DNA from 4 places in the Lysinibacillus sp. YS11 genome. Region 1 is predicted to be linked to each of the others. Evidence: riboswitches for the same ligand, from Rfam matches in the RefSeq annotation. Region 1 holds a riboswitch; each other region holds the start of a gene.
The links. A riboswitch is a leader RNA that binds a small molecule or an ion and turns the genes downstream of it on or off. The one in region 1 is predicted to bind S-adenosylmethionine.
Positions count from the first base shown of each region.

Region 2: another riboswitch for S-adenosylmethionine. It lies ahead of LBYS11_RS18355 (methionine ABC transporter ATP-binding protein); the one in region 1 lies ahead of LBYS11_RS20265 (bifunctional homocysteine S-methyltransferase/methylenetetrahydrofolate reductase).
Region 3: another riboswitch for S-adenosylmethionine. It lies ahead of LBYS11_RS01990 (O-acetylhomoserine aminocarboxypropyltransferase/cysteine synthase family protein); the one in region 1 lies ahead of LBYS11_RS20265 (bifunctional homocysteine S-methyltransferase/methylenetetrahydrofolate reductase).
Region 4: another riboswitch for S-adenosylmethionine. It lies ahead of LBYS11_RS07830 (YezD family protein); the one in region 1 lies ahead of LBYS11_RS20265 (bifunctional homocysteine S-methyltransferase/methylenetetrahydrofolate reductase).

Region 1 is NZ_CP026007.1:4,038,360-4,046,205, reverse strand. Features, by position in the region: gene LBYS11_RS20275 (globin-coupled sensor protein) at 1-924, shown strand, start outside; partial or broken gene LBYS11_RS20270 (protoporphyrinogen oxidase) at 1,165-2,558, shown strand; SAM riboswitch class I at 2,658-2,758, shown strand; gene LBYS11_RS20265 (bifunctional homocysteine S-methyltransferase/methylenetetrahydrofolate reductase) at 2,848-4,695, shown strand; gene metH (methionine synthase) at 4,688-7,846, shown strand, end outside.
Region 2 is NZ_CP026007.1:3,651,354-3,659,199, forward strand. Features, by position in the region: partial or broken gene LBYS11_RS18345 (MetQ/NlpA family ABC transporter substrate-binding protein) at 1-155, opposite strand, end outside; gene LBYS11_RS18350 (methionine ABC transporter permease) at 224-892, opposite strand; gene LBYS11_RS18355 (methionine ABC transporter ATP-binding protein) at 882-1,910, opposite strand; SAM riboswitch class I at 1,993-2,096, opposite strand; gene LBYS11_RS18360 (thioredoxin family protein) at 2,153-2,464, opposite strand; gene LBYS11_RS18365 (toprim domain-containing protein) at 2,479-2,820, opposite strand; gene gcvH (glycine cleavage system protein GcvH) at 2,912-3,292, opposite strand; gene LBYS11_RS18375 (arsenate reductase family protein) at 3,374-3,730, opposite strand; gene LBYS11_RS18380 (acyl-CoA dehydrogenase family protein) at 3,913-5,697, opposite strand; gene LBYS11_RS18385 (acetyl-CoA C-acetyltransferase) at 5,824-6,996, opposite strand; gene LBYS11_RS18390 (3-hydroxyacyl-CoA dehydrogenase/enoyl-CoA hydratase family protein) at 7,046-7,846, opposite strand, start outside.
Region 3 is NZ_CP026007.1:413,204-421,049, forward strand. Features, by position in the region: gene chrR (class II chromate reductase ChrR) at 1-397, opposite strand, end outside; gene LBYS11_RS01975 (succinyl-CoA:acetate CoA-transferase ScpC) at 766-2,289, shown strand; gene LBYS11_RS01980 (DASS family sodium-coupled anion symporter) at 2,363-3,844, opposite strand; gene LBYS11_RS01985 (glycerol-3-phosphate acyltransferase) at 4,040-4,672, opposite strand; SAM riboswitch class I at 4,828-4,941, shown strand; gene LBYS11_RS01990 (O-acetylhomoserine aminocarboxypropyltransferase/cysteine synthase family protein) at 5,057-6,358, shown strand; gene LBYS11_RS01995 (hypothetical protein) at 6,688-7,071, shown strand; gene LBYS11_RS02000 (homoserine dehydrogenase) at 7,535-7,846, shown strand, end outside.
Region 4 is NZ_CP026007.1:1,645,791-1,653,636, reverse strand. Features, by position in the region: gene LBYS11_RS07855 (formate--tetrahydrofolate ligase) at 1-1,065, opposite strand, end outside; gene LBYS11_RS07850 (cold-shock protein) at 1,279-1,479, shown strand; gene LBYS11_RS07845 (amphi-Trp domain-containing protein) at 1,625-1,903, shown strand; gene LBYS11_RS07840 (VOC family protein) at 2,276-3,061, opposite strand; gene LBYS11_RS07835 (flavin reductase family protein) at 3,211-3,696, shown strand; gene LBYS11_RS07830 (YezD family protein) at 3,787-3,978, opposite strand; SAM riboswitch class I at 4,013-4,108, opposite strand; gene LBYS11_RS07825 (DUF418 domain-containing protein) at 4,279-5,373, opposite strand; gene LBYS11_RS07820 (TetR/AcrR family transcriptional regulator) at 5,357-5,959, opposite strand; gene LBYS11_RS07815 (phosphopantothenoylcysteine decarboxylase domain-containing protein) at 6,063-6,737, opposite strand; gene LBYS11_RS07810 (LysR family transcriptional regulator) at 6,809-7,690, opposite strand; gene LBYS11_RS07805 (DMT family transporter) at 7,824-7,846, shown strand, end outside.

The sequences.
Region 1 (7,846 bases):
AGAACACAGTGGTATATCTGCGCTTTCCAAGATTTATCGATATCATTTATTGATTTAGTCGAAAAAAATATAGAATTTCCACAAGATCAATTTAATACGATCAGAGCTATATCGAAAATTTGTAATTTTGAGCAACAACTCGTTTTAGAAGCTTTTGAAAACACTGTGGAACAACTGAAAGAAAAAATGGTTCATGAAAAAGAAGCGATTGAACGACAGATTGTAGATTCTTCGGAAGCACTTGCAGCTATCTCGCAGGAAACCAATAATTCATTTTGCTGCTTAAGTAAGCAATCTGACGAAATTAAACATTTGGCAAAAAAATCACTCGATGTGTCTACGCTGGCTGAAAACCAAGCACTTGAGGGTCGCAAGCGTTTAAAAAATCAATCACAAAATATGCTCAATATTAGTCATTCTCTTCATGATATAGAAGAGAATATTGAACAATTATCAGGTATGTCTAAGGAAATGGAAACAATTATGAGTGTTGTGACCAATATTGCGAATCAAACGAATCTTTTGGCTTTAAATGCTGCAATTGAAGCAGCACGTGCTGGGGAAGCGGGAAAGGGCTTTAGCGTAGTGGCCGATGAAGTACGTAAATTATCAATTCAGACAAAAGAATCTGTTACAGCGGTGGCTTTGTTATTGAAAAAGACAGGTGAACGAACAGAGAAATTAGAGTATTCTTTGACCAACATTCAAGATGAAGTTGCAGCAGGTGAAGAAAATATGTTACAAACTGAAGGCCAATTTACGAGTATATTGGGAGCCATGACAGAAGCAAAAGATCAAAATGAGTGTATGGCAACAAAAATACAAGCAATTGTAGGCATATTAAGTGAATTAGGCACTTCATTTACTGAGGTAACAAATTCAGCTGAAAAATTAGCGAGCTTTGCGCAAAATTTAAAAGGATAGACTACTAACATTTACATTCTATTTTTCATATTTTTAGACGTAATAAACACTATAGTACCTATTTAAATGTTTGTTGTGAAGTTATCGCTATAGAGAATCAATTTTATAGAGATTCAGAAAGTAAGAGCTATTTCACTGATGAAATAGCTCTATTTTTGCTAAATTTGTAAAGGGTTTAACGTAATTTTCAATGAAAAAAGGATTATACTGTAGAAAGAATGAATAATAGGGGCGGTTATGATGAAAACAGTTGTTGTTTTAGGCGGCGGTATTACAGGACTATGTACAATGCATTATTTGCAACGTCAAGTGAAGGAACATAATTTAGATGTTCGTCTAGTGCTTATAGAAAAAAATACATATTTAGGAGGCAAATTATATTCAGCACATGAACAAGGTTTCATCATGGAAACGGGTGCTGATTCTATTGTAGCCCGTCATCAAGGCGTTATGGAACTCGTGCAGGAGCTTGATTTTGAGGCGGAATTAGTTTACAACGAAACAGGTATTTCTTATATTTATACGAATAATGAGTTACATGCTATTCCGGCAGATTCAACTTTCGGAATACCGATGAGTGTAGCATCCTTAGAGGAAAGTACACTTATTTCCGAGCAGGGAAAAAAGAAGCGTTGAAGGATTTAACATTGCCAAACAATGGCTTCACAAAGGAAAGTTCTATCGGTGAATTTTTAACTTACTATTTAGGAGAGGAACTGGTGAAAAATCAAATTGCACCAGTCCTTGCAGGTGTTTATTCGGGAGATTTACATCAGCTTTCTATTGGCTCTACTTTACCGTATTTAATTGATTATAAGAATGATTTTGGAAGTATTATTAAAGGCTTTGATGCGAATCGTGAGCAATTTGTTAAAGCAGCGAACAAAAAATTTATATCCTTTAAAAATGGTTTATCTTCTTTAATTGATCGACTTGAACAAACCTTATCCGATGTAGAAATTATCAAGGGTGTTACTACACTAAATGTTCAAAAACAAGATAAGAACTACACAATTTCCTTAGCTAATGGTGAAATTATTGAGTCAGATTATGTCGTTTTAGCATTACCGAACGAAACTGTACAAAATCTGCTACAGGATGAATCTTTAAACCGCTATTTTGACCAATTTACGACAGCGTCAGCGATTACTATCTATTTGGGTTTTGATGTGCCAGACGCTAAATTGCCAGCAGATGGAACGGGCTATATTGTTTCCCATAATTCAGACGTAACTTGTAATGCAGCAACTTGGACTAGTCGTAAATGGAAGCATACATCGAAAGAAAATAAATTACTTGTGCGACTCTTTTATAAGAGCATCAATCCAGCCTATGAGCAACTACGCGCCATGACGGATGAAGAATTAGCAGCAGTTGCTTTAGAAGATGTGAGAAAGAGCCTAGGAATAGAGGAGCAGCCAACCGTTGTGAATGTAACAAAATGGATTGATCAAATGCCTAAATATGATCTAGCGCATCGTGAAGCATTACAAGGATTACTACAAGAATTACATGAGAAATATCCTAATTTATCGATTGCAGGGTGCTCGTATTTTGGCGTAGGTATTGGTGCTTGCATTCAAAACGGGAAAAAAATTGGTGAAGAGCTTGCAAAGGAACTTGCCAATTTCTAAGGTTTTAAGTGGAAAAAAACTTTGTTATGTGAAATAGTCTTGACTCATTCGTCAGTAAACGATATGATTCTTTTAATTATTTAAAAAATTCATACTTAATTCTTATCAAGAGAAGCAGAGGGACTGGCCCATTGAAGCTTCAGCAACCAACTTTATTGTCAGGTGCTAAATCCAGAAGACCGTTGAGTCGAAGATGAGAAGGAACAACAATGATGAATCGTTAAAGCCTTCTTTTTTTATGAAAGAAGGCTTTTTATTATATAGAGACATAGGAAGAGAGGCTAATTTTATGGGATTGCTTGAAAGGTTAAAAACGCATGTATTGACGGCAGACGGTGCAATAGGCACAGTGCTATATGGCTATGGATTGGAGTATTGCCATGAGGAAATGAATGTTCAGAGACCCGAGTTAATTGAAAAGATTCATAGAGAATATATTGCGGCTGGTGCTGACATCATTCAAACGAATACGTACGGTGCAAATGCCATTAAATTAGCTCGCTATGGATTGGAATCACGTGTCCAACAATTTAATGAAGCTGCTATCACCATCGCAAAACGAGCAGCGGCTGATGGCGGTCAATTTGTTTTAGGAACAATTGGTGGTATTCGGGGAATTCGTAAAAGTGATGCAACCTTGGATGAAATATTAGCGACTATTGAAGAACAAGCAAGCGTCTTACTTGCAGGGAATCCAGATGGCCTTTTACTTGAAACTTATTATGATTTTGAAGAATTAACAGCAACCTTAAAGATGCTACGAGAAAAAACAAAATTGCCGATTATTGCACAAGTTTCTATGCATGAGCCCGGTGTTCTACAAAATGGGATGTCTTTAAATAATGCTCTCCATGAGCTTGAAGCTCTAGGTGCTGATATTGTTGGTGTCAATTGTCGACTAGGTCCACACCATACAATTCAGGCATTTGAAGGTGTAGAACTTCCTAATAAGGCATTTATGTCGGCCTATCCAAATGCATCACTTCTGGACTTAGAGGATGGGCGTGTCGTTTATGAATCAGAAGCTGATTATTTTGGTCGAGCGGCTGTTGAATTGCGTGATCAAGGTGTACGTTTAATAGGGGGCTGCTGTGGTACAACACCCAAACATATTACAGCAGCAAAGAAGTATTTAGAAGAGTTATCACCGGTTCAGGAGAAGCATGCGAAGCCTAAAAAGATTGAGATTGTTCGGGAAGCGGAGCCAACAAAGTATGAGCCTCTTCATGAAAAGGTTAAACGTGAACGCTCTGTCATAGTAGAGTTGGATACGCCTAGACATTTAGAGATTGATGGGTTCCTTGAAGGAGCAAAGCAATTATATGATGCAGGTGCAGATGTAGTTATGATGGCAGACAATTCATTGGCCTCTCCACGTATTAGCAATATTGCAATGGGCGCATTGTTGAAGAGCTCACATGGTGTACGCCCACTAACTCATATTACATGTCGAGACCGTAATTTAATTGGTCTACAATCTCATTTAATGGGGTTAAATGCTTTAGGTATTCATGATGTGTTGGCCGTTACGGGTGATCCAACAAAAGTAGGAGATTTCCCAGGTGCGACAAGTGTTTATGATGTATCTTCCATGGAGCTAATCCAATTAATTAAGCAATTAAATGAAGGGGTCTCTTTCTCAGGTAAGCCACTTCGTAAAAAAGCAAATTTTTCAGTTGCTGCTGCATTTAATCCAAACGTCCGTGTGTTAGATCGTGCTGTGACACGCTTGGAGAAGAAAATTGAGCATGGGGCAGACTACTTCATTTCTCAACCAGTATATACGATAGAGAAAATTGTAGAGATTTATGAGGCAACAAAGCATTTACAAGCTCCAATTTACATCGGTATTATGCCTGTTACGAGTTATAAAAGCGCTGAATTTTTACATCATGAAGTGCCAGGTATCAAATTATCTGAAGATGCCTTAACAAGAATGAAAGCATGTGGAGAAGATAAAGAAAAGGCAACATTGGAAGGGATTGCTATTGCCAAAGAATTAGTAGAAGTGGCTACGCAATATTTCAATGGGATTTACCTTATTACACCATTTTTACGTTACGATGTGACACTAGAGTTGATGAAATATATAAAGCAATTGGATGAACAGAAAAAAGGAGTAAGTATACATGGCTAAGCACTCGATTGAAGAGCAACTAGAGAAACGTATTTTAATTCTTGATGGCGCAATGGGAACAATGCTACAAAATGAAAATTTATCAGCAGAGGATTTTGGTGGCGAGGAACTTGATGGCTGTAATGAAAATCTTGTGCTTACTAGACCAGATGTTATTGAAAAAATTCACCATAAATACTTAGAGGCAGGCGCAGATATTATTTGTACAAATACATTTGGTGGGACGCCTCTTGTGTTAAATGAATATGATCTTGGCACAAAAGCAGAAGTAATTAATAAGCGTGCAGTGGAAATTGCTCGACAAGCAGTGGATCGTTATTCCACATCGGATTGGCCACGTTTTGTTGCAGGGGCTATGGGGCCAACAACAAAAACGTTATCAGTAACAGGTGGTATTACATTTGAAGAGCTAGAGGAAAATTTTTATGTACAGGCAAAAGCTTTAATTGAGGCAGGAGCCGACGTTTTGTTATTAGAAACAAGTCAGGATATGCTCAATGTCAAAGCAGGCACACTTGGCGTAAAGCGCGCTTTTGCATCAACGGGAAAAGAGCTACCTGTCATGATTTCAGGAACAATAGAACCGATGGGTACAACGCTTGCAGGGCAAACAATTGATGCCTTTTATATTTCGATCGAGCATATTAAACCATTATCAGTTGGCCTAAACTGTGCGACGGGACCTGAGTTTATGACGGATCACATTCGTTCATTAGCAGAGCTTTCAACAGGCTATATTAGCTGTTACCCAAATGCTGGCTTACCAGATGAAGAAGGGTGTTATCATGAATCACCAGAATCGCTATCGCAAAAATTAAAAGGTTTTGCAGAAAAGGGTTGGCTTAATATTGTAGGTGGATGTTGTGGGACGACACCCGCTCATATTGCAGCCATTCGTGAGATCTTAAAAGATGAAAAACCTCGTCAATTACCAGAAAAAACACATGGTCATGCGGTATCAGGAATTGAACCGTTATTGTATGACGATTCTATGCGTCCGTTATTTATTGGGGAGAGAACAAATGTTATCGGCTCTCGTAAATTTAAGAATTTAATCATTGATGGAAAGTTTGAGGAGGCCGCAGAGATTGCACGTGCTCAAGTTAAAAATGGTGCACATGTTATCGATATTTGTTTAGCCAACCCTGATCGTGATGAATTAGCCGATATACGTGGATTTATGCAGGAGGTTGTAAAAAAGGTTAAGGTGCCTCTTGTGATTGACTCAACTGATGAAAAAGTAATTGAGGAAGCATTAAAGTTTTCTCAAGGGAAAGCCATCATTAACTCTATTAATCTAGAGGATGGTGAAGAACGGTTTGATGCAGTGTTACCACTGGTGAAAAAATATGGTGCATCATTAGTTGTTGGAACGATAGATGAAAAGGGAATGGCGGTTGACCGTCATCGAAAGCTTGAAATTGCCGAACGCTCCTATCAACTTTTAACGGAGAAATGGGGAATTGCACCAGAGGATATCATTTTCGACCCATTAATGTTCCCTGTAGGAACGGGCGATGAGCAGTATATTGGTTCAGCTTTGGAAACGATTGAAGGCATTCGACTCATCAAAGAAAAATTGCCGCAGACATTGACGGTACTTGGCGTAAGTAATATTTCATTTGGCTTACCACCAGTTGGCCGTGAAGTACTGAATGCTGTCTACCTCTATCATTGTACACAGGCAGGCTTAGATTATGCCATTGTTAATACAGAGAAATTGGAGCGTTACGCATCCATACCGGAAGAGGAAATTAAACTCGCAAATGACCTGCTCTTTAATACAAATGATGAAACATTAGCAGTGTTTACAGATTTTTATCGTGATAAAAAGAAGGAAAAAACGGAAGCCGATATTCCGAAAACGGTTGAAGGTCGTTTAGCTTACTATATATTAGAAGGAACTAAAGAAGGGCTAATTGAGGATTTAGACGCTGCACGGGAAATCTTCGAGGCGCCGCTTGATATAATTAATGGTCCTTTAATGGAGGGCATGGCTGAGGTAGGTAGATTATTTAATGATAATCAACTCATTGTAGCAGAGGTTTTACAATCAGCAGGGGTGATGAAGGCCGCTGTTGCTCATTTAGAGCAATTCATGGAGAAGGATGAAGAGAGTGCTGGGAAAGGGAAAATGGTCCTTGCTACGGTAAAAGGTGATGTTCACGATATTGGGAAAAACCTTGTTGATATTATATTAAGTAATAATGGCTATAAGGTTGTCGATTTGGGCATTAAAGTAACCCCTGCCCAATTGATTGAAGCAATTCGTAAGGAAAAACCAGATTTTATTGGGCTGTCAGGTTTACTCGTGAAATCAGCGCAACAGATGGTAATTACTGCTCAGGATTTTAAAGAGGCGGGAATTGATGTACCTATTTTAGTTGGTGGAGCTGCACTTTCTCGTCGTTTTACTGAAACAAAAATTGCAGATGAATATGGCGGTCCTGTTATTTATGCAAAGGATGCTATGCAAGGCTTAGAGCAAGCGAATCTATTAATGGGTGAAGGGACACGTGAAAAATTCTTAGCAGAAATTGAAGAATCCCGTCAAAAACGTTTAGAGGCCGATGAAAAACGAGCTGCTCGTCCTGCAAAAGAGGTAACAATAAAGCCCGCACGAACAGTAAAGGGAGCGCCTGTATTTTTACCAGCTGATTTACGACGTCATGTGAAAAAAGACTATTCTGTATCGCATTTATATCCTTATGTTAATATGCGTACTTTATTGGGACACCATTTAGGCTTGAAAGGGCAGGTTCAGCAATTGCTTGATGCGGGTGATTCAAGAGCAACAGAGCTAAAGGATTTAGTAGATGATTATTTGAAAAGTGATCTATTAAAGCCATCAGGTTTGTATCAATTTTTCCCTGCTCAAGCAGATGGTGATGATGTCGTTGTGTATGATCCAGCTGATAGTAAGACGGAAATTGAACGTTTTACCTTCCCTCGTCAGCAGGTGGAACCATTTTTATGTCTTGCAGATTTCTTAAAAACGGTAGAGAGCGGTGAAATGGACTATATTGCGCTTATGGTTGTAACAGCAGGTCAAGGAGTAATGGCTACAGCTCACCAGTTAAAAGAGGATGGGAAATTCCTTGAAAGTCATGCCTTGCAATCTACTGCTTTAGAATTAGCAGAGGGCTTTGCT
Region 2 (7,846 bases), 390 kb from region 1:
CGGTGTATTAGAAGCACCTACTTTTAATGTTACGTTTTCTTTGTTATCTGTTTGATCGCCAGATGCTGATTTTTCATCTTCTTTTTATCTGTACCGCAAGCTGCTAATGCTAGTACAAGTATTGATAAAAATAATCCTGCTAATAACTTTTTCATTTATGACACTCCCTTTTATTTGTTTAAAATATGTTAGCGGTAAAAACCGGAATAACCCCTTTTTCTTGCTAGCGTTTATCAATTTTCTCGGTAATTAAATCACCAATCCATTGAATAATAAATACGACTACTAAGATCAAAATAGTTGCCATTAATGTCACATCTTGGCGATTTCGCTGGAAGCCGTCTAAGAAAGCTAAGTTACCAAGACCACCTGCACCAATAATTCCTGCCATCGCTGTATATCCTACAAGAGCAACAGCCGTTACAGTGATACCAGAAATCAAAGCTGGTAATGATTCCGGAACCAATACTTTCCAAATAATCGTAGAAGTTTTTGCTCCCATTGAACGGGCTGCTTCAATCACACCTTTATCAATTTCACGTAACGCAATTAATACCATACGAGCATAAAACGGTGCTGCACCGATAATTAAAGCAGGTAACGCTGCATTGGCACCGCGAATTGTACCTAGTAAAAACTTCGTAAATGGAATTAATAAAATAATTAATACGATAAATGGAATGGAACGGAAAATATTAACGAGTGATCCTGTTAAAAAGTTAACGATTTTATTTGCCCATAACTGATTGGGGCTAGTTAGAAATAGAACAATACCAATGACTAACCCAAGAATAAATGTCACAACCGTTGATATAGCTGTCATGTATAAAGTTTCATACGTAGCTTGCCACATATTTTCCCAGTCTACATTCGGAAAGAGATTAGTTAGCATTTTCAATCACCTCCGTCTGTACTTCCACTGTATTTAAATAACGAAGGGCTTCAGTGACGTTTGTCTGAGAGCCATCAATTTGCACAATCAATGTACCATATGCACCATTTTTTGTTTGCGAAATATTTCCGTGAACAATACTTACTTCTACATCAAATTGTTTCACAAGATGTGAGATGACAGGCTGTTCTGTTTTTTCACCAACAAAAATCAATTTGACAAGTTGTCCAGTTGGATAGTTTGTTTTAATTTGTGCTACTGTATCCTGTGTTTCCTTAGTGTCTGTAATTTGAGATACAAATTTCTTAGTGATAGCCGCCTGTGGGGCTTGGAAGACTTGTAATACCTCACCACGTTCCACAATTTCGCCTGCCTCCATCACCGCTACACGATGACAAATTTTGCGGATGACATGCATTTCGTGGGTAATCAGGACGATTGTTAAGCCTAAGCGTTCATTTATATCTACGAGTAAATCAAGAATGGCATCCGTTGTTTCAGGGTCGAGTGCGGATGTCGCCTCATCACATAGTAAAACCTCTGGATTATTCGCTAATGCACGTGCAATTCCTACACGCTGCTTTTGTCCCCCAGAAAGCTGAGATGGATATGCCTTATCGCGCCCTTCTAAGCCTACAAGGGCAATTAATTCCTTCACACGCGCTTCACGTTGAGCCTTTGGGAAGCCTGCGATTTCTAAAGGGAATGCAATATTTTCGGCAACTGTTCTTGACCAAAGTAAATTAAAATGCTGGAAAATCATACTTACCTTTTGTCTAGCTGCTCTAAGTTTTTGCCCTTTTATCGATGAAAATTCTTGATTGTTCACCGTTACTGTTCCTGCTGTCGGTTTCTCTAAACCGTTTAATAAACGAATCATGGTACTTTTACCAGCACCACTATAGCCGATAATGCCAAAAATTTCACCTTTATTAATAGTAAGGTTGACGTCTTTGACTGCTGTTAATTCGCCATTTGCTGTTTTGTATTTCTTTGTAATATTTTGAAGCTGGATCATAGCGAATACTCCTTTTCTCATATAGAAAACCCCTTCACTCACAGACAAGTAGAAGGGGTCACGTATGATACGTTAAACCGTTCTCTCATCTTTCAAAGAAAAATCTTTGGGTGATTTGGCACCTTTTCACATTGTGATGGTTGCCGGGCTTCATAGGGCACTTCCCTCCGCCACTCTTCATAAGAGTTCGATATATTTAATGTTTTAATAATATATTTGATACTTTACCACGCTAGTAAAGTTCAGTCAATTGATTTTTTTAACAATTCATATAAAAATGGTACGGATTGAAAAGCATAAATCTTTTCTGTCACTTTTCCGCCATCACTGATGAGTAGACAGGGAACACTTTCAATTTGATGCTCATAAGCTATGTGTTCCAAAAAGTTGATATTTGCTTTACCCATTTGTAGCTGTGGCAGTAATTGCTCAATAATGGACATCATTTTAGATGCCACTGCACACGTTCCACACATCGGTGTATATAAATAAAATGCAGTTTTCTCTCCCGACTGTTTAGCCGCTTCCCACTGCTCTATTGACCATTCTTCCATTTACTCACGCAACCTTACAAAATATATTCATTATGGATTGAAAAATGTGCACGCAGTAAAATCATTGCTAGCACTTTTCTTGGTGTCGTTTCTACTTCCTTGTATGTTGGCATTGTGCGCAGATGCTCAGCCTCTGGATAATGTCTGTCCATTAATGCACGTAGCTTATCACCAGAAGTATCTGCATCAAAAAAAGTAAATAGCTCACAGCCCTCATAGGGATCCAGTAGTTCTTCTAATTGATGCACACCAATTGTACCATTCGTACATAGTATTGTAACATTCTCATTCAAAATAGGCTCAATTTGTAGCTTATCTGAGCGCCCTTCTACTATCAAGCATTTTCCCTCGAACATTACGCCACCTCCATTTAGAGATCCCCACTTATAAGTCATTATATAACAAAAAACGCCGGTAGTTTCCGACGTTTTTCGATTATGGCTTGTCTTATTCAGCGATCATTTCTTCGTATTGCTCTGCTGTCATTAGTTTCTCAACTTCTGATGCGTCAGCAGGCTCAACAACGATCATCCATGCTTTTTCATATGGTGATTCATTAACGAATTCTGGGCTATCTTCTAAATCTGCATTTACTTCAACTACAGTACCTGAGATTGGTGCATATAATTCAGAAACAGTTTTTACTGATTCTACGCTACCGAATGGATCATCTGTTTTGATTTCGTCGCCAACTTGTGGAAGCTCAACGAATACGATATCTCCTAATTCAGATTGTGCGAAGTGAGTAATACCAATACGTACTTTTCCATCTTCTACTTTTACCCATTCATGTTCTTCAGAGTATCGTAAGTCTTTAGGTGTGCTCATGCAAAAAACCCCTCCATAAATATGTAATATATTCACTTTCAGTGTGCCATACTTCTCCTATAAATACAAGGTTTAATACGGTTATTTCCAAGCTTGCTCAAAATCTACTTCTTTAAAACCTAAAGTAACTTTTTTTCCATCTGTCACGATGGGACGTTTAATTAACATGCCATCTGAAGCAAGTAGCTCAAGCTGCTCATCCTCCGTCATTTCTGCTAACTTGTCCTTTAAGCCAAACTCACGATATTTCATGCCTGAGGTATTAAAAAATTTCTTCAAAGGCTGTCCACTAGCTTGCCAAATAGCTGTTAATTCTTCTTTAGTGGGAGGTTGCTCTGCGATATGTACCTCTTCATAGGAAACCTCATGCTCATTTAACCACTTCTGTGCCTTTTTACATGTTGTACATTTCGGATAATGGAAAAATTGAATCGTCATTACAATGCTCCTCTTCTGTCTTTTTCTGTAGTATACCATCATAGTTGTTTTCAATGGTGAACTTCACTCTTTTTTGTAAGTTTATCCACCAGTTGTGCAAATTTATCCGCTCCTTTTACAATTATCCATCTCATAAAAAAACCTAGCTATCTTTTGCAGATAGCTAGGTTAAATTTGCACTATTAAACAATATATTTTTCAGCATCAATTAATTTAACGGAAGCCTCACGCTTCTTCGCAATTAAATTATATGGATTATTACGCGTTAGCTTACGCAGTGCAGATAATGTCATACGGGCTGCATCGCCATCCGCTGAAGCAAGAATTGTGTCTTTTGCTTCTTTTTCGATTTCTGCGAATGCTTCTTGGCAGAAAATTTGTGTGTATAGCAATTTTTGATGTGCTTTTTCAGCACCGTCACGAGCAATTGCTTTTTCTGTACGTAAGACAGCTGATTCCATTGCAAATAATTGGTTAGCTATATTCGCAATGTTTACCAATACTTCTTGCTCTTGATCAAGTTTTGCACCAAAGCGTTGTGCTGCTAATCCTGCAGCTAATACAGCAATCTTCTTGGCATTTTTCACTAAATATTTTTCTTGTGCTAACGGCTCTGTACCGATTTCCTCTGGCATTAGCATAAGCAGCTCTTGCTGTAAATTTTGAGCAACTTGTAATAATGGCAGCTCACCTTTTAGCGCCTTTTTCATAAATGTACCAGGTACAATCATGCGGTTAATTTCGTTTGTACCTTCAAAAATTCGATTAATACGAGAATCACGGTAAATACGCTCTACCTCATACTCAGCCATAAAGCCATAACCGCCATGAAGTTGTACTGCTTCATCTGCAATATAGTCTAATGTTTCTGAACCGAATACTTTGGCAATAGAGCATTCAATAGCATATTCAGCAATCGCACCTGCAATCACTCTTCCTTGCTTTTGCTCTTCTAGGCTTAATTGGCTTAAACGATCCTCAAATAGACCCACAGTACGATAGTTTAATGATTCTGAAGCATACAATTGAGAAGCCATCGTTGATAATTTTTCTTTTGTCAGATTGAAATCAGAAAGCTTTGTCTTAAACTGCTGACGTTGGTTTGTATACTGAATAGCTAACTCCAATGCACGTTTCGATCCGCCAATTGTGCCCACGCCTAGTTTATAACGACCAATGTTTAAAATATTGAACGCAATGATATGCCCACGACCAATTTCGCCTAATAGATTTTCTACAGGTACTTCCGCATCTTCCAATACTAATGTACGAGTTGATGATGATTTAATCCCCATTTTCTTTTCTTCAGGACCAACTGAAACACCATTGTAGGCACGTTCTACGATAAAGGCGGAGAATTTATCGCCATCAATTTTTGCGTAGACCACAAATACATCAGCAAAGCCTGCATTCGTAATCCACTGTTTTTCACCATTTAAAATATAATGTGTGCCAGCTTCGTTTAATTTTGCAGTCGTTTTTGCACCTAGAGCATCTGAACCTGAACCTGGCTCTGTTAATGCATAGGCAGCGATTAATTCACCTGAAGCAAGCTTAGGTAAATATTTTCTCTTTTGATCTTCATTACCGAATAGAACAATTGGTAATGACCCAATACCAACGTGAGCACCATGTGTGATAGAGAAACCACCTGCAACAGACATTTTTTCAGCGATTAAAGCTGAAGAAACTTTGTCTAATCCTAGCCCTTCGTATTCTTCAGGCACATCTGCTCCAAGTAAGCCTAATTCGCCTGCACTTTTTAGGAGACGCACTGAATGCTCAAATTCATGGTGCTCTAAATTTTCCACTACTGGTAAAACTTCATTTGTAACGTATTCCTCTGTTGTTTTAGCAATCATTTTATGCTCGTCAGTGAAATCTTCCGGTGTAAATACACGATCTAATTCCACATCTTCAATAAGAAATCCGCCGCCTTTAATGAAATCAGTTGTTTTTTCAGTCATGATTAATTCCTCCCAATATATCTTTTTGTTAGTTGATTCCCCTAATGATCATGTATAGAAAAGCTTGACGTATACAATGTTCGGAGGCAACCGTAAACAGTACACCTCAAGCTGATCTAGCAAAAATTATAGAATTTCAAATACGCCAGCAGCACCCATGCCGCCACCAATACACATTGTCACTACACCATATTTCTTCCCTTGACGCTTCAATTCATGAATTAGCTTTAATGTTAAAATAGCTCCCGTTGCGCCTAGTGGATGACCTAATGCAATCGCTCCACCATTGACATTGACTTTCTCTTGGTCGATGCCTAAATGACGTACCACCTGTAATGACTGTGAAGCAAATGCTTCATTGATTTCCCATAAATCAATATCTTCGATGGATAAACCTGCAATTTCCAACGCTTTTGGCACTGCCACGATAGGCCCGATACCCATTACTTCAGGAGGTACACCGCCAACTGCAAAGCCTAGGAATTTTGCCATTGGTGTCAGTCCTTGCTTGTCAGCCTCTTCACGATCCATTACTAGTACAGCTGCTGCACCATCAGAAGTTTGAGAGGCATTGCCCGCCGTTACACTGCCTTTTACGTGGAAAGCTGGACGTAGTTTGGCTAAACCTTCAACTGATGTACCTGGACGTACACCTTCATCCATACTGAATGTGAATTTTTTCACTTGTGGTTTATTGTTATCGTCTACGTAATGCTGTTCCACTTCAATTGGTACAATTTCATCATTGAATTTACCTTCTTTAATTGCCTTTTCAGCAAGCTCATGCGAGCGAACAGCAAAAGCATCTTGGTCTTCACGACTAACATTATATTGACGAGCTACTTCCTCAGCTGTATGCCCCATGCCCATATAATACTGTGGAGCCGTTTCTGCTAAAGTCGGATTTAAACGTGGTGTATTCCCTACCATCGGCACCATACTCATGGATTCTACACCACCAGCAAGAATAGCCTTTGAGTGTCCTAGCATAATTCGCTCTGCTGCATAAGCAATTGCCTGTAAACCTGATGAGCAAAATCTATTGATTGTCAGAGCAGGCGTTGTATCTGGTAATCCAGCAAGTGCCCCAATACTACGTGCTACATTCATTCCTTGCTCTGCTTCTGGCATTGCACAGCCTAAAATTAAATCATCAATTGGCCCTTCATAGCCTGCTCTTTTCAATGTTTCCTTGACTACAACAGCACCAAAATCATCTGGTCTTACTGTTGCTAAAGAACCTTTTTTTGCTTTTCCAATTGGAGTTCGTGCTCCTGCTACAATAACGGCTTCACGCATCGTATTAATCCCCCTTTGTTTCATGTGCAAGATTGATCTATTTCGTCAATTAGTTACGAAGTGGTTTACCTTTTAACAGCATGTGTTGCATTCTCTGCTGTGATAGTGGATCAGCAACAAGACTAAGGAATGCCTCACGCTCTAAGTTCAATAAATATTGCTCATCGACTAATGTGCCGTACGGAACCTTTCCACCTGCAATAACATAAGCTAATTTTTTAGCAATTTTTAAATCATGTTCGCTAATAAAGCCTGACTCAAACATTCCTTGCGCACCGATGAGTAATGTACCATAGCCTGATGCACCGACCACTGGCACTTTTGTTGGTACAGGTGGTTGATAGCCCGCTTCGTAAAGTGCTAATGCCGCCTGCTTCGCATCATACAATTGATGATCTGGATTAACTGAAATACCATCCGCAAAGTTTAGGAAATTATTTTCACGTGCTTCCTCACCAGATGTTGAAACCTTCGCCATCGCAATTGTTTCAAATACTTTATTAGCAATATGTTGATAGTCTACCTCTACGCCGTTTGGTAAGCCCTTTAGGAATTTCTGATAGAGTGCTTTATTTCCGCCACCACCTGGGATTAATCCAACCCCTACTTCCACTAAGCCCATATATGTTTCCATTGTTGCTTGAATATGTGCAGCTGGTAAGCAAACCTCTGCTCCCCCGCCTAATGTCATGGCAAACGGTGCTGCTACAACAGGCTTACGTGAATATTTAATTTTCTGCATAGCATCTTGGAATGCTTTAATGACGAAATCTAGCTCAAATATATTATCATCCTGTGCTTCTACCAAAATCATTCCTAGATTTGCCCCAACACAGAAGTTTTTCCCCTG
Region 3 (7,846 bases), 960 kb from region 1:
CTCCAATATAGCAAATGCCATAACCCATTGACTCTGCCGCAATAACAAAATTCTGTGCAAACAATGATACATCTGCTACACCAACAAGGACATTTTCAGCAGAATCGGCTACAATATCCACTCCTTCTAGTTTCCCAGCCATTTGAAGTCGCTTGAAATCTACGCAAAAAACAAATGCCCCACCAGAGGTTTCATATTGACGTGGATTACCAGAGAGTAAACCTAATTTTTCCTTTTTATCTGCATCTGTTACCCAGATTACACTATAGGCTTGCACAAAATGGGATGTTGCAGCCATTTGTGCTGTTCCAATTAAATCTTCAATGATTTCTTTTGAAATCGGTTCTCCATCATAGATGCGTACCGAGGAATGGCTACGTAATAGTTCTTTAACCATTAAAAACTCTCTCCTTTGTGTCTGTTCTATACTTTGAGCATAGCACGCTTTTCTAGCAAAATCGAATAATGAGGGATAAAAAGTTATACATCAATAATTTATAAATGTAGAAATTATCTCGTAAAGTAAAATATTTCATTTGATATAGATTAAATATTCTAAATAGTATAAAATTATAGGTGCGACTGTTTATTTGGTTGTGCTACCAAAAAATTACATGATCTTTATTCACAAATGTTTAGACAGCATTAGCTATTAGGTAATGAAATCCTCCTGGAATAAAGATACATTCTCTGACGGATGTCACAGATTTACTGGAACCAAATATGCAAGTTGAACAAAAATAAAGTGGAATGGAGGAATAGGGAATGGAAGAAAAGTTAGCGAAAAAGCTTCGTCATGAACAATTACGAAGCAAGGTTGTAACAGCGGAAGAAGCAGCTTCTTGGATTAAGGATGGCATGGTATTAGGGATGAGTGGATTCACACGTGCTGGTGATGTAAAGGTTGTACCTCTTGCACTTGTAGAGAAAGCAAAAAAAGAGGATTTTCAAGTAGATGTCTTTACAGGTGCATCACTTGGACCTGAGGTAGACCAATATTTAGCAGAAGCAGGGGTCATACGTAAGCGCGGTCCTTTCCAAGCAGATGCTGGCATTCGTAATAAAATCAATAGCGGTGATATCACATTTGTCGATGCCCATCTTTCCCATAATGCTGAGCTTGTTCGTCAAGGCATTATTGGACCAATTGATTTTGCGATCATTGAAGCGGCTGCTATTACAGAAGAAGGCTTATTAATTCCTACAACTTCAGTTGGTAACTCTCCCATTTTTGTGCAAGAAGCAGACCAAGTCATCATTGAATTAAACGTAGCACAGCTTGATGCATTAGAAGGTATACATGATATTTATGTACCTGCACAACAAGGAAAACGTGATCCAATTCCTTTACAGAATGTCTCTGATCGTCTTGGTATAATTGGAATTCCACTAGATTTAGATAAAGTAAAAGGCATCGTCATTTCGGATATATTAGATGCGCCATCAACGATTGTCCCTGCAGATGAAGAGACAGATGTTATGGCTAATCACTTATTAAATTTCCTACGTGAAGAGATTAAAGTAGGTCGCTTAACAACAAGTTTGCGTCCAATTCAATCTGGGGTAGGTTCAGTAGCAAATGCTGTATTGCTAGGCTTTAAAGACTCTGAGTTTGAGAACTTAGAAGTTTATTCAGAAGTTCTCCAAGATGCAGTATTTGAATTAATGGATGCAGGGAAAGTGAATTTTGCATCTGCTACTTCTATTACCCTTTCTGAGCAAGTAGGAAACCGTGTTTATGGGAATTTTGAAAAATATGCTGATAAATTAGTGTTGCGCCCTCAAGAAATTTCAAATCAGCCTGAAATTATTCGTCGACTCGGATTAATTTCAGTGAATACGGCATTGGAATTAGATATTTACGGCAATGTGAATTCCACACATGTTTCTGGTACAAAGATGATGAATGGTATCGGAGGGTCTGGTGACTTTGCTCGTAATGCACGTTTAGGAATTTTTGTAACAAAGTCTTATGCTAAGGGTGGAGATATTTCGAGTATTGTCCCAATGGTCTCACATGTAGATCATACGGAGCATGATGTTGATGTCATTGTAACTGAACAGGGCGTAGCAGATTTACGAGGACTTGCTCCAAAAGAACGAGTGGGACTTATCATTGATAATTGTGCACATCCTGATTATAGGGAGCAGCTGTGGCAGTACTTTAATGATGCCAATGAGGCAACGGGTGGACATCACACACCTCATGACCTAGAAAAAGCACTATCATGGCACGTTAACTATGCGAAAAACGGTACGATGAAGGATCCTGCTTTTACGAAACAATAGTCTTATCTTAAAAGCCTTGAAGGACAGATAGTCTGTTTCTTCAAGGCTTTTACGTTTTAATTTAATGAAAGTTCTATAATAATCCAATCCATTTCCAATAAGTTGCAGAGAACAAAAGTACGAGAAGGAAACCGATAATGGTTAATGGAATTCCAGATTTCAAGAAATCCTTTGTTGTAAAGGAGCCTGTACCATAGGCAAGCATGTTTTGTGGTGCACTAATTGGTAATAGGAAGCCAAAGCTTATGACGAATTGTTGCACAATAACAAAACCAACTTGATCAACATTAGCCGTTAATGTGGAGGCTAAAACGATAAACACAGGTATAAGTGCTGAGGCTAAGCTAGTTGCGCTTGCAAAACCTAAATGAATCAAAATGTTAAATAAAGTTACGAGTGCGATGGTTGCTAGTAAAGGCATAGTATCTAGCCCAAGTGAACCAAAAACTTTATCTGATAACCATGCAGCACCCTGCGTATTTAGTAAAATGGTTCCTAACATAATGCCTACCGCAAAGACGATAATTGTCCCCCATGGAATATGAGGCTCAACTTCCTTCCATGAATACACACCGATTTTAGGCATTAATAGAATCGCGATAGCAATAATTGTGACTGTTGTCGTATCAAATGGATGTAGCTTCCCTTCAGTTGCCCAGAAAAATAGTAAAACTACGGATGTAATGATTAAACGAATTTCAGGAGCCTTTAATGGGCCAAGCTCTGCAAGCTGTTTTTTGATGACCTCTTTACCACCTTCGATATTGCTAGTCTCAGGTTTAATTAAAGCAATCATAATGAAAAATAAAAAGATCGACATAATAATTGAGAAGGGGGCTGCATAAAGTAGCCAAGCACCCCATGAAATATCCACATTAAATTGCTCTTGGATAAAGTTTAAAGCCACCATATTTTGAGCTGCTGCAGTTTTAATACCAATATTCCAAATGGAAACGGCTTGTACCGAAGTAATAACTAATAAGGCAGCAAGCCGACTATCACGTGGTAAACCAAATGCTGCCACCATTCCAAGCAAAATCGGTACTACTGCGCCAGCTCGTGCTGTAGCAGAAGGTACAAAAAATGCGAGGACGATAGACACTAAAATAGCGCCAAATACGATAGCTTTTGTTTTCGTTCCTACCAGTGAAAGAATCCAAAGTGCAAGTCGTTTATGTAGATTAGTAATTTGCATTGCTGCGGCTAGAAAAAGAGCTGCTGCTACTAAAGCAACGGCAGAATTACTAAAGCCACTTAAAGATAATTTTAATGCGCTAGCTGTTCCTAGCTCTGTAGTTGGATTATCCATTGACGGAGCGAGTCCTAGTAAAACAGTTACTAGTGCAATGATCATGGCCGAGCTCACAGGATATGAAACGGCCTCTGTAACCCAAAGGATGACTGCAAAAGCTAAAATGGCTAAAGCTCGTTGCCCAGCTATAGGTAAATCACCATTGTTAGGTAAAAAGGTAATAATGATTAGTAACGCGAATGCCAAGCCAATCCATAGTGGCTTTAAATTAAGTTTTGTAGCTGCTTGCTTTGGTGAAGACATATTTTCTCATCCTTTCTACGATAAAAATGACGATTATTATCCATAACATCGGCCTGTATAATGTTTTATTGAGATAAGAATATGTCTATTTTATTGTAGAAAAAAATCTATGTGAAAATGGTGTTTTTTACAGCAATATGAGTAGATAAAGAGAAAAAATACGGTCACAAAAAATACAAAAATATCCATTAAATATTATTTCTTTTTCTTAAAGGCAGAAGTTACTTTAGGCTCTGTTCCATTGACTAATCGTTTAATATTTTCGAGGTGCAGGATGATGGCTATGCCAAAAAGAAGAAGAGCTATAATGGTTGGGCCAATGCCAGGAATCCATAAATAAGTTGCTGTACAAAACACGAGATAAAATTCTAGAACACCTACAATTAAATAATTTGTTGCAAAGGATAAAATAACAAATAAAATAAGTGCAAATAAACCAATCTTCCAATCAACAGCAAGTAAAATACCAATGATGGAGGCCGTTCCTTTCCCGCCGTTGAAGCCCATGTAGAAGGGGAAATTATGACCTAAAATAACCCCAGCAGCCATAATATAAGTAAGCAGCCAAATTTGTTCTTCTGTTAAATGAATAGCGTCCGCTAGATAAAAATGTGCACCTATAATAGCGACAACGCCTTTGCCTATATCGATGAGGGCTACTAAAACGCCATACTTCCAGCCAAGGGAAAGAGTGGCATTAGAGGCACCAGCATTACCGTGGCCAGCCTTTTTTAAATCAACCCCCGATAAAAATTGAGCCACTTTAGAGCCGTGAATACAGCCTATTATATAGCCAATCATAAGAAAAATGATCACGGCCTTTACCATAAAAATACTCCTCTCAAAATTTTTTCTAAAATAGTGTATGCGTTCATATTACGTATAAGAGCAGACAGAAGTTTCGGAAAAAATAAAATTTACATGTTGACAGAAAAAAACTCTATGTTTATACTGTGTAACAACGATGGAAATTGAATCTCATACTCTTATCAAGAGCGGCGGAGGGATAGGCCCTATGATGCCCGGCAACCAGTAAGCAATGAGCTTACTAAGGTGCTAATTCCTACAGATTCTTACTTGGATCTGGCAGATAAGGGGAGGAAAACTTGCAACCGCAACCCTCTTCTTAGCTGAAGAGGGTTTTTGTTTTCTACAGAAAATCCTCCTCATCTCCGGTACCATCGTAAAAAAATAACCATTTGGAGGTACACAATGACAAATTTTAAACCAGAAACATTGCTGTTGCATGGTGGTCAAGAGCCAGACCCAGTGACGGGATCTCGCACAGTTCCAGTCTATCGCTCAACTGCTTTCGTATTTAAAGACACTGCTCATGCGCAACGTCTTTTTGCCTTAGAGGAAGCAGGGAACATTTACACACGAATTACCAATCCAACAGTTGATGTGTTTGAAAAACGTGTGGCTTTATTGGAAGGTGGAACAGCAGCAGTAGCACTTTCATCTGGTGCAGCAGCTATCGCATTTTCCATTTTAAATCTAGCTGGAGCTGGTGATGAGATAGTAGCAGCTAGTTCTTTATATGGTGGTACGTATAATTTATTCGCTAACACATTACCAAACTATGGTATTAAAACAATTTTTGTAGATGAAACAAACCCAGAGAATTTCAAAGCAGCGATTACTGATAAAACAAAAGCTGTTTTTGCAGAGGTTTATGGTAATCCAAGTTTAAAGGTTTTAGATATTGAGGCAGTAGCTAAAATTGCACATGATAATGGTCTACCATTAATTATTGACAGCACGTTCGCTTCTCCTTACGGTTCTACACCTATTGAATACGGCGCAGATGTTGTAGTTCATTCAGCAACTAAATGGATAGGAGGTCATGGTACAACTTTAGGGGGCGTTGTTGTAGACGCTGGTAAGTTTGATTGGACTAGCGGTCGATTCCCTGGTTTTACTGAACCAGATGCCTCTTACCATGGTCTACGTTATGGAATTGATACAGCTTCTGCTGCCTTTGCTACAAAGCTACGTGTACAATTATTACGTGATTTTGGTCCAACATTAAGTGCTGATGCTGCTTTTAATTTATTGCAAGGGTTAGAAACGCTTCATCTGCGTATCCCTAAACACAACGAAAATGCATTGGCAGTGGCTGAGTATTTACAAAACCACCCATTTGTGGAGTATGTAAATTATAATGGCCTAGAAGATTTTCCGACACATGAGTTAGCAAAAAAATATTTAAGAAATGGCTTCGGTTCAGTGCTTACATTTGGCATAAAGGGTGGACGAGAAGCTGGGCGAAAGCTTATTGATAGCGTGAAATTATTTTCACATGTAGCAAATGTAGGTGATGCAAAGTCATTAATTATTCATCCAGCTTCCACTACTCATCAGCAACTATCAGCAGACGAATTAGTTCAAGCTGGTGTAACCGAGTCGCTCATTCGCTTATCCATCGGTTTAGAGGCAGTAGAGGATATTATTGCTGATTTAGATCAAGCCATTACACAGGCTACAACAACTGAACAAACAGTAGAAGCTTAAAGTTTAAAGAAAATGGTAAGATGTTGTGACGTTAACGTATTTTCTCATTCGATTAGCCTCATTTGGTAATGCGTTAAACGTTGCTACATCAATCTATTACTGCATCCGTTAATTATCAGAACCTTATAAAAAATAATACCAAGTAATTTTATATGTATTATTGACTTTGTTAAATCCATGTTATATACTAGGAAATAAGTTAACAGTACGAAAATTTTTTTAAAAGGTAAATGTTTCATAAGTGCTCCCCCACTTTTGAATATATAGAAGAGTAGTTGCCTAGCCAGTGACTACTCTTCCCAAAAACTGATGATAAAGGAGTGTTTAAAATGGGTAACATCTATAGTGCGCAAAACATTGTATCCTATCTAATATATGAGCTAAATGAAGGGCATGTATTTGTCAACAATAAATCCATTCAACACCTTCTTACATCAGTCGAAAGAAAATGGCAGGAAGTATTTGGTCATACAGCATTTCAAGAACATGTTTTTACTGAAAAGGACTTTACTGTAAAGGAAGTATTTGAGGCATATGAACAGTACGGTGTGAGCCATATCTCACTTCCTGCGACAGAGTTTTACTTGAAGTATGGTACATTTCAATTAGTGGAACGTACGTATGCAATACCAAATTTTACAGAAGAAGAGATTAGTCTTGTTCAACAAGCTTTAGCACAATATCGTTATCAATTGCTTTCAAAAGCAAGTTAAAACCCCCTCATATTTTTAAGCTCATTCTCTGCTGCTACAGGGAATGAGTTTTTTCTTTAAAGGGATTGTTATGAGTGTCTGAGCATACATATATATAATAGAAGAAAGACATTCATATATTGAAATTTAAATAGTCAATATTTGTTCAAATCTTATAGATTGATTAATAAAACGTATAATAAAGGGAATGAAACCGATTTCTTTTGCACATCTAGAGAAAACAAATGTCCTTCCTAGAAAGATTTTTCTTGTGCAAAGCGTGTATTTGCGTTACAATTTTCTTTAAGTTAAATTTTGAATTATTTGAATTTGTATGTGTCCTAACACATATAGAAATAGCGAAACTCATACAAAGAGAGTTGTTGGCTAAAGACTGCGGTGGGTGTCAAATTGTCATGACACAACCCCATGGAAAATTAGCTTTAATGAAACTGCGGAATGTAAGTTGGAGGGAATAACAAGAATGGCAACTATAAAGGCAGCGATTTTAGGATTTGGAACGGTAGGTCAGGGGATTTACCATATTTTAAATGAAAAACGAGAAGAGCTAAAAAATAAATTAGGTATTGAATTAGAGGTAGCGAAGATTTTAGTGACAGATGCTAGTCGTGAACGTGTACCAGGTACAGCACATTTAATGACAACAAGTATGGATGAAGTCTTAGCAGAGCCAGGTATGCAGGTAGTGTTTGAAGCAATTGTGAACGAAGAACCTGCATACAGTTATTTAAAGCGAGCGGTGGAACATAAATGTCATGTTATTACTGCCAATAAA
Region 4 (7,846 bases), 2.2 Mb from region 1:
TTCCACATTTTCACCTACAAGCGCTGTTTTCGGTACACCACCATGCATTTTTAATGCACGAATTGTCGCTACAATGACAACTGCGCTTGGTTTAAAGCCTCCCTTACGAGCTTTAATGTTCATGAATTTTTCAGCACCTAAATCAGAGCCGAAGCCCGCTTCTGTCACCACAATATCAGCTAGCTTACGAGCGGTTTGTGTCGCCATAATAGAATTACAGCCGTGGGCAATATTCGCAAATGGACCACCATGGATAATAGCAGGTGTTCCCTCTAATGTTTGAACTAGGTTTGGCTTAAAGGCATCTTTTAATAATAGTGTTAAGGCACCCTCTACCTGTAAATCACGCACAAAGACAGGCTCACGCTCGAAAGTATAGCCAATCACAATACTAGCGATGCGCTCACGTAAATCCTCAATGCTTGTGGCTAAACAGAATACTGCCATAATTTCAGAGGCAACCGTAATATCAAAGCCATCCTCACGCGGCATGCCTTGAACAGGACCACCTAATCCCACCACTACCTTACGAAGGGCACGATCATTTAAGTCCATGACACGCTTCCAAATAATGCGTCGTGGATCAATGTTAAGTGTATTACCTTGGTGGATATGATTATCAATAAATGCGGATAAAGCATTGTTAGCTGTTGTAATCGCATGAAGGTCGCCAGTAAAATGTAAATTAATATCCTCCATTGGTATAACTTGTGCGTAACCTCCGCCAGTTGCGCCACCTTTTACGCCCATAACTGGACCTAATGATGGTTCACGTAATGCGACCATCACCTTCTTATCTAATTGATGAAGGGCATCTGCTAGTCCAACAGTCACAGTCGACTTTCCTTCACCAGCTGGGGTTGGACTTATAGCTGATACTAATACTACCTTTGCATCCTCGCCCTGAGCAGTAATTTTTAATGGGTCGATCTTTGCTTTGTAGCGTCCATACTGCTCAAGAGCATCCTCTGGAATACCCGCAGCATTGGCAATTTCCGTAATAGGTTTGATCACTGCTTGACTAGCGATTTCTAAATCTGATAATGGTTGATTTTTCGTTGTCATTTGGCATCCTACTTTCTATGTTGTTCATTTCCATTATAGTCTTAATTGTGAAAAAAAAGAAAGCCAGATATGCAAGCATTTCGTCAATCAATTGACTTATTTGTTCAATTCCTGTATGTTCTAAGAGAAAATGCAATTTTTTCACATTTTCTCAATGAGTGCACCATTTATTTAACTTTATTTTACATTCAAGCGCATTGGAGGCGAATGCTTATGCAACAGGGGATCGTAAAGTGGTTCAATAATGAAAAAGGTTATGGCTTTATTGAATGTGATGATGGCGAAGATGTATTTGTTCATTTTACGGGCATCCAGGAGGAAGGCTTCCGTACACTTGAAGAAGGTCAAAAGGTTTCATTTGATGTTGTGGAAGGCAATCGTGGACCCCAAGCATCAAATGTTGTAAAACTATAAGCGTAATGGGACTATCCGTGTAGTTCCAGATTAGCAGCGGATTAGGAAATGCATCGTTTCCTTCATCCGCTTTTTGTATTGTTTTATAAGCTGAATGCCCCCTCCATGTTATAATAGAAGTAACAAGACGTAAGGAGGGATTTCGATGCAAAAACAAAATAAACCCATGACTGAAGTTATTTTGAAGCATAAAGAACGACAAAGTGTAGCAGAATTTGCAGCAACACTGGAAACGTTTGCAAAAAAGCTTAAAGAAAATGGTGAATTCACTTTTGTTCAAGACACAGAGCCAACAGTTGTCAGCCCAAGTGAACAGCTCAAAATCGAATACTCCTATACAAAAAAGGGCGACAAGCATTCATTTGAAATTGAATTTGATTGGTATACAGGTACAGAAACACCGAGAAAAATGACAATTGAATAATAATTGGCAACGAAAATCCACTTCTCTGATGAAGTGGATTTTTCCATATTGTTGAATTAAAGATCATGTCACTAGCTAAAACTTTCTAGCAAGGTGAGGAGGTGATTTCGCTCCAGGGTCTCCTCTGTAACGCTAAATCCACAGGAAAGCAAGTAGCCAGCATCAGAAATTCTATTGATGGTTTTGTTTTTCAATACTTATGTAAAAAGGCGGAAGCAAAAGTGTTTCAGCCCATAAAAATACCGAGCTATCCACTAAAACGCTTACGAAGTGTTTCGGAATAGTTCGGTTTTTCTAGTTATCATGTTTGTTAATTTAAAGATTATTCAGCTTTATGAAGGTCCCAGTTAGTTATGGCCCAGCCTTTTCTCATTATCGATTTATCCAATAAAAAGCACCAGGGCAAACTAAAGTTTCCTTTGTTCGTTTAGGATCCTTTAATGTCACACCAAATGGTCCCTCTTTGACATGACCAAGTGTCATTGTCATCGCGCTCTCTTCCTCATAGAAATCTAAGCGCATATTCGGTAGCTGTAGTGACAAATACTGCTCATATTGCGTAGGCACTGGTAGCTGTAACACCTCTTGCCACAGCTTAACTGTTGCCTGCATGTCCTTGACGTAGAATTGGACGGATTCCATCGTTATAGCCTGTTTGACATCAATGGCACCACTTGCCTTTAATTGAACCAAACGCTCTTCATCTTCCTCCGCCCATTCAATCAAAAATGGAAAATCAATTGGCAGATCTGGCTTACCAAAATGCAGTAGCTTCCATTCTACCACAGTGCCATCTGGTCTTGTTCTGCTACATGCATCTGGTCCATATACTTCATAGCCCAATGCTCGCAAGCGTCGACCCTCTTCCTCAATATTTTTTGTGCGCAGAGCAATTCGAGAAAATCCCTGGCGCTCTTGATCACGTTTAAACGTATAATGTAGGGAATATGGGTATTGTGCCGCTTGCTCAAATAAATCACGATCATAGATAGCAATTTGTTCAATATAGCTTAAGCCAAAGTAGCTTAACGTATTATAAGTCCCCCACATCGTGTGCTGCCCACCATTCACTGTATGGACATTTCGTTTATTGAAGAAAACCTTTATATTTTCTGGTGATTCCACTTGATGAACCAAATGATCAAAATATAAAGTCATGGCCATTCCCCTTTCTTTCCCCATTACCTTTACCTGTATGTTTGATTAGTTTAAAATTTACTCAAGAAAAGGAGTTACTAGTAGGATATGAAAAAAAGTTTCGTTTACCTACAAACTCCGTTCACTAATTTCATAAAGAGGTGATTTGAATGACAGATTTAGTAGCTGCTTTTAAATTGGCATTAGGTAATTATCCTACAGGCGTAACAGTTGTCACGACATGTCATGACACAAAACCGATTGGCTTAACCGTCAATTCCTTTGCATCTGTTTCAATCGACCCGCTCCTTATTTTGTGGTCACTCGATAAAAAATCTCAGCTCCATCCTTATTTCACGACTGCGCCAAATTTTGCGGTCAATATTTTAGCGAGTGATCAAGAGCATTTATGTACACTATTTGCCAGTAAAATCCCTGATCGCTTTGCACAAGCAAAATGGTCAACTTCCTCTTTAGGACTACCGATTTTACATGATACAGCAGCTAATTTACAATGTAAAACATTTCAGCAAATCGATGCTGGCGACCATACCATTTTTATTGGGCAGGTCGTAGACATTACAAATGCTCAAAAAGAGCCTTTGCTTTATCATCGCCGTCATATCGGTCCCATACCAAAAAGCTTTTATAGCTAGCCTTTACACAAAAAAAGGGCCACTTGTAAGCACAGGAAATCCTTCATGCTTATAGGTGGCCGTTTGACATAAGTTCTACTGAAATCATTGTTATTTTTTCTGCGGAAATCTCTGCTTTTCAAGCCTATTAATTTGCACAATCACACCATCTTGAATCGTAATATGCACTTCACCAAATTCAAGATTTTGAATCGCCTTCGCAATTGCCTCTAGTTTCTTATCATCTACTTTTACTGACTGAGCCATACGATACACCCCTTCTTTTTTATCCTTATTGTTCATAAAGAGGCCAACGCATCAAACTGATTGATAGCCCCTCCTATCTCTCAGACACCATCTGTTGGATTTGGCACCTGTTGTTCGGTTGCCGAGGCTTCATTGGGCCAAGTCCCTCCACCTCTCTTGATAAGAGTACTGCGTTTCTTGAAAATAATTCTATAATTCTGCTATAGGAATGTCAATACAAAATATTAGAAAACCTAGTTGAATACTATGCAATATGTCGTTTAGATTAAAAGACTCCCTAAACCTAAAGTATTTTATGCCTAGTCAGTGAGAAATAGATGGCAATCCATTAATTTATTACAAGCTCCATTTCCTCATCATGAATTCAAGTGGGCCTCGATGATGTTTAGTCCTCCACCATACAGAAACAACGACACATCCCAAAAAATAACAGCAGGCATACAGCATGGAAAAAGCAAGTGTTTGGTTCTCCAGCTTTTGGCAAATAATTAGTATTCCAATGCCTATAACAACATGGCCAACATAATGCGTTAAAGACATTTGTCCTGTTAATATGAAAGACTGAATAACTTTATTTTTACATGTCTCTACAAGATAGATGGAGCCAACAATGATGACAATAGCCGAAGCCGAATTAGATAGGACATACATCATATTCGGGGGAATCGGTCCTGTATCAAATAAATACAATGCACTCTCTACATCTAATAAATGAATGGTTGTCATCTTAATGAATAACGTTGAACAAGTCTCAGTCATGATGACTAACAATAAACCTATCACCAGTAATTTTTTTCTTAATGTATGATTTGTTAAATCTAATGTGCCCATTACCATACCTATCAGAAAGAAGCAAATCCAGGGGAATAGTGGATGATAGCCATTAAACATCAAATTTCTTATAAATCCTGCTGGTGTCCAAAAATCAAGATACTCTAGTAGCACATATGTTGGATGCCAACCAGCAAGGTAACTAAATTGAATTTGAAGCCATTGTGAAAGGATAAGGATGGCACCGATTATGAAGATCATCATTTTCTTGGATTGGGCAATCAACCAAGCAGCAACAAACATATACACGCCATAATAATGTAAGATATCTCCTGTCCAGCCGATTGCATATAATATTATCCCTATCGTAAATAACAAAAGCGCCCTCTTCCACAAAGTAAGTCGATTTTGACGAAGAAGGATTGGGTCCTTACTCTCTCTAGCCTGACGAGTCATTAAGGCTGTCCCTATTCCTGCTAGCATGACAAATACGGCCGAAGCACGTCCCTCGAAAAGATGTTGGAAGGCAATTAACCATGTTGAACCATTCGTTGTAGAACCTGTTATGACGCCAAAATTGACAATGAACATGCCAAGCATGGCGAGAGCTCTTGCAAAATCAAGACCTTCAATGCGCCGATCATCATTTCTTTTTGTCATCTTTGCCCCCTTGGATAACGCTATGTACAGCCTCCTTCCAAATAGCCCTATAGTTCAATTGGTTGCCTGTTAACATGAAATTACCGATATTATCATAGACGAGGGCTAGCATCTGTGCCTTCGCTTCTATATGTGGAGTATCCTCTAGCACGCCTAGCTGTACGCCATATCGTAGGATAGCAACAAAGCTCGTTAAAAAGCTGGTTTCTAGCTCTACTAATTGTCTTTTATAGTTTTCATCGCGGGCCGCTAATAGTACATATTGATTAAATATTTTATTAAAATAAGGGTCCTTGTCCTGTGCCTCAATAGATTTATAGCCTAGCTTAAGTAATTCCTCCTTAAAATTAGCAGAAGAAAGCTCTTTATAATCCACAGCGACATCATGTTGAATTTCTTTATACAATTCATCAAATATGAAAGCGATTAATTGATCTTTTGATTGAAAATAATAGTAAATGGCTGGTTTTGAAATACCGACCTCTGTAGCAATCATTGCTAAGCTTGTTTTTTCAAATCCATTTTCCGCAAACATCCCATAAGCAATTTCTATAATTTTGTGAAAAGTTTGTTCTTTATTTCCCATTATTACCCTCCTTTTTTTACCGACCGTTAAGTAAATATTATAGGATGCTAACCTTTTAGACAAGAAAAAACTGTGTAGAAATATTTCTCTACACAGTTCACATTTATTGATTTTGTAAATACATCATTAAAGCTTCTGCTGTTTTTTGCTTGCCCATTACTTTAAGAGGCTGTCCATCGGCAGGTACAATCCAATGAGGTTCATCCCCCCCATATAAAGACTGAGAGCTATTTGCTACCATAAATTGTGCATTGGCTGTTTCCATACGCCGTCTGGCACGAGCTAACAAGAATTCCTCATCATTCGTTGCTTCGAGCTTAAAGCCTACTAACGTTACATTCGGTTGCCATCCCTTAATTTGACCTAATACTTTTGGTGCTTTTTTAAAATGAATAATAGGTGGTTCGTCAGAAGGCATTTTCCCCGTTTCCTCCATTAAATTACCTGATTGATCATATACTTTGTCAATGACCCAATCAGAGCCCGCAGCCGCCATAATAACGATATCGACATGTTGTTGTTGAACTGCATGACGTACCTTTTGTCCTAAATCCTCTATGCCTTCAAATTGTATCAATGTCATATCATTTTGGTTTTCTGGGAGCTGTGCAAAGTAACCATGCATGTATACTACGTTAGCGCCAGCAGCCAGCGCCGCCTCTGCTAAATAACACCCCATTGTGCCTTTTGATAAATTCGTATGACCTCGTACACGATCCCATTTTTCAAGTGTTCCCCCACTTGTAATGAGTACGGTTTTGCCCTGTAATGTCCCCATACACTCACCTATTTTCTGAAATATATACAAATACTATTTTAACGTAATGTAAGGATAGGCTTCAATAGCCACTATTTTAGGGAGCTGTTTTGTTCTTTTAGCCAAGCACTTAATATCTCTGCAAATTTCTTTGTGACGGGCGAAGCATGGTGTTTCATGGCAATACCAATCGTTCGGTAGCCACCTTGCTTTAATGGAATCGCCCTCAATGTTGGCGGTAAATTTTGAATAACCAACTGAGGTAAAATACTGATCCCTAAATGATGAGAAATCATGGAAAGAATCCCTACCTCCTCGGAAAGCTCAAAGCGGATATTCGGCTTAACATGATATTGCTCTAATAGCACCTTGACATCATTTGTCCCTTTATAGGAAGTCATAATAAATGGCATATCCTCTAAATCTACGATATCAATTTCTGTCTTATCAAACAATGGACTTTTATCCGAAACAATACATAATAATGGGTCTTGTTGGAGCTCAGTGAACTGATATTGCTCTGACTTTTGACCATTCAAAAATCCTGCTTCTACTTCACCACTTAAAAGCCATTGTTCAATTTCATAGTAATCTCCCTCTCGTAACTCCACCTGTATCCCTGGAAATTGATTATCCATAATCCGAACAATTTCTGGCATCCAATTTGAAGAAATACTCGATATCACACCAATTCGAACCTTACCTCGTGTCACGCCATGAATGTGAGCTGCTTCCTGTTGCAATAATTCCTGAGCATCCAAAACCTGACGCATTGCCCTTAGCATTGTTTGTCCCTCACTCGTTAATGTCACACCCACACGACTTCGATGAATGAGCGCAAAGCCAAACTCTTTTTCTAAACTCGACACGGCATGACTCACAGCAGATTGTGTTAACCCTAGCGCATCAGCTGCTTTTGTAAAGCTTGCCACCTCTGCCACCTTTGTTAAAATCTCATATTTCACTAAGCTCATCCGCAATCCCTCTATATACATGAATTTTTTTAATCCTATTCATTATAAACATTCGTTTTACTAATCACAACACAAGATATATAGTAATTTTTAGTATAAAACTGTTTTAGTACACAGATGGTAGGTGAACATAATGAGTATCCAAGGAAAAGCAAA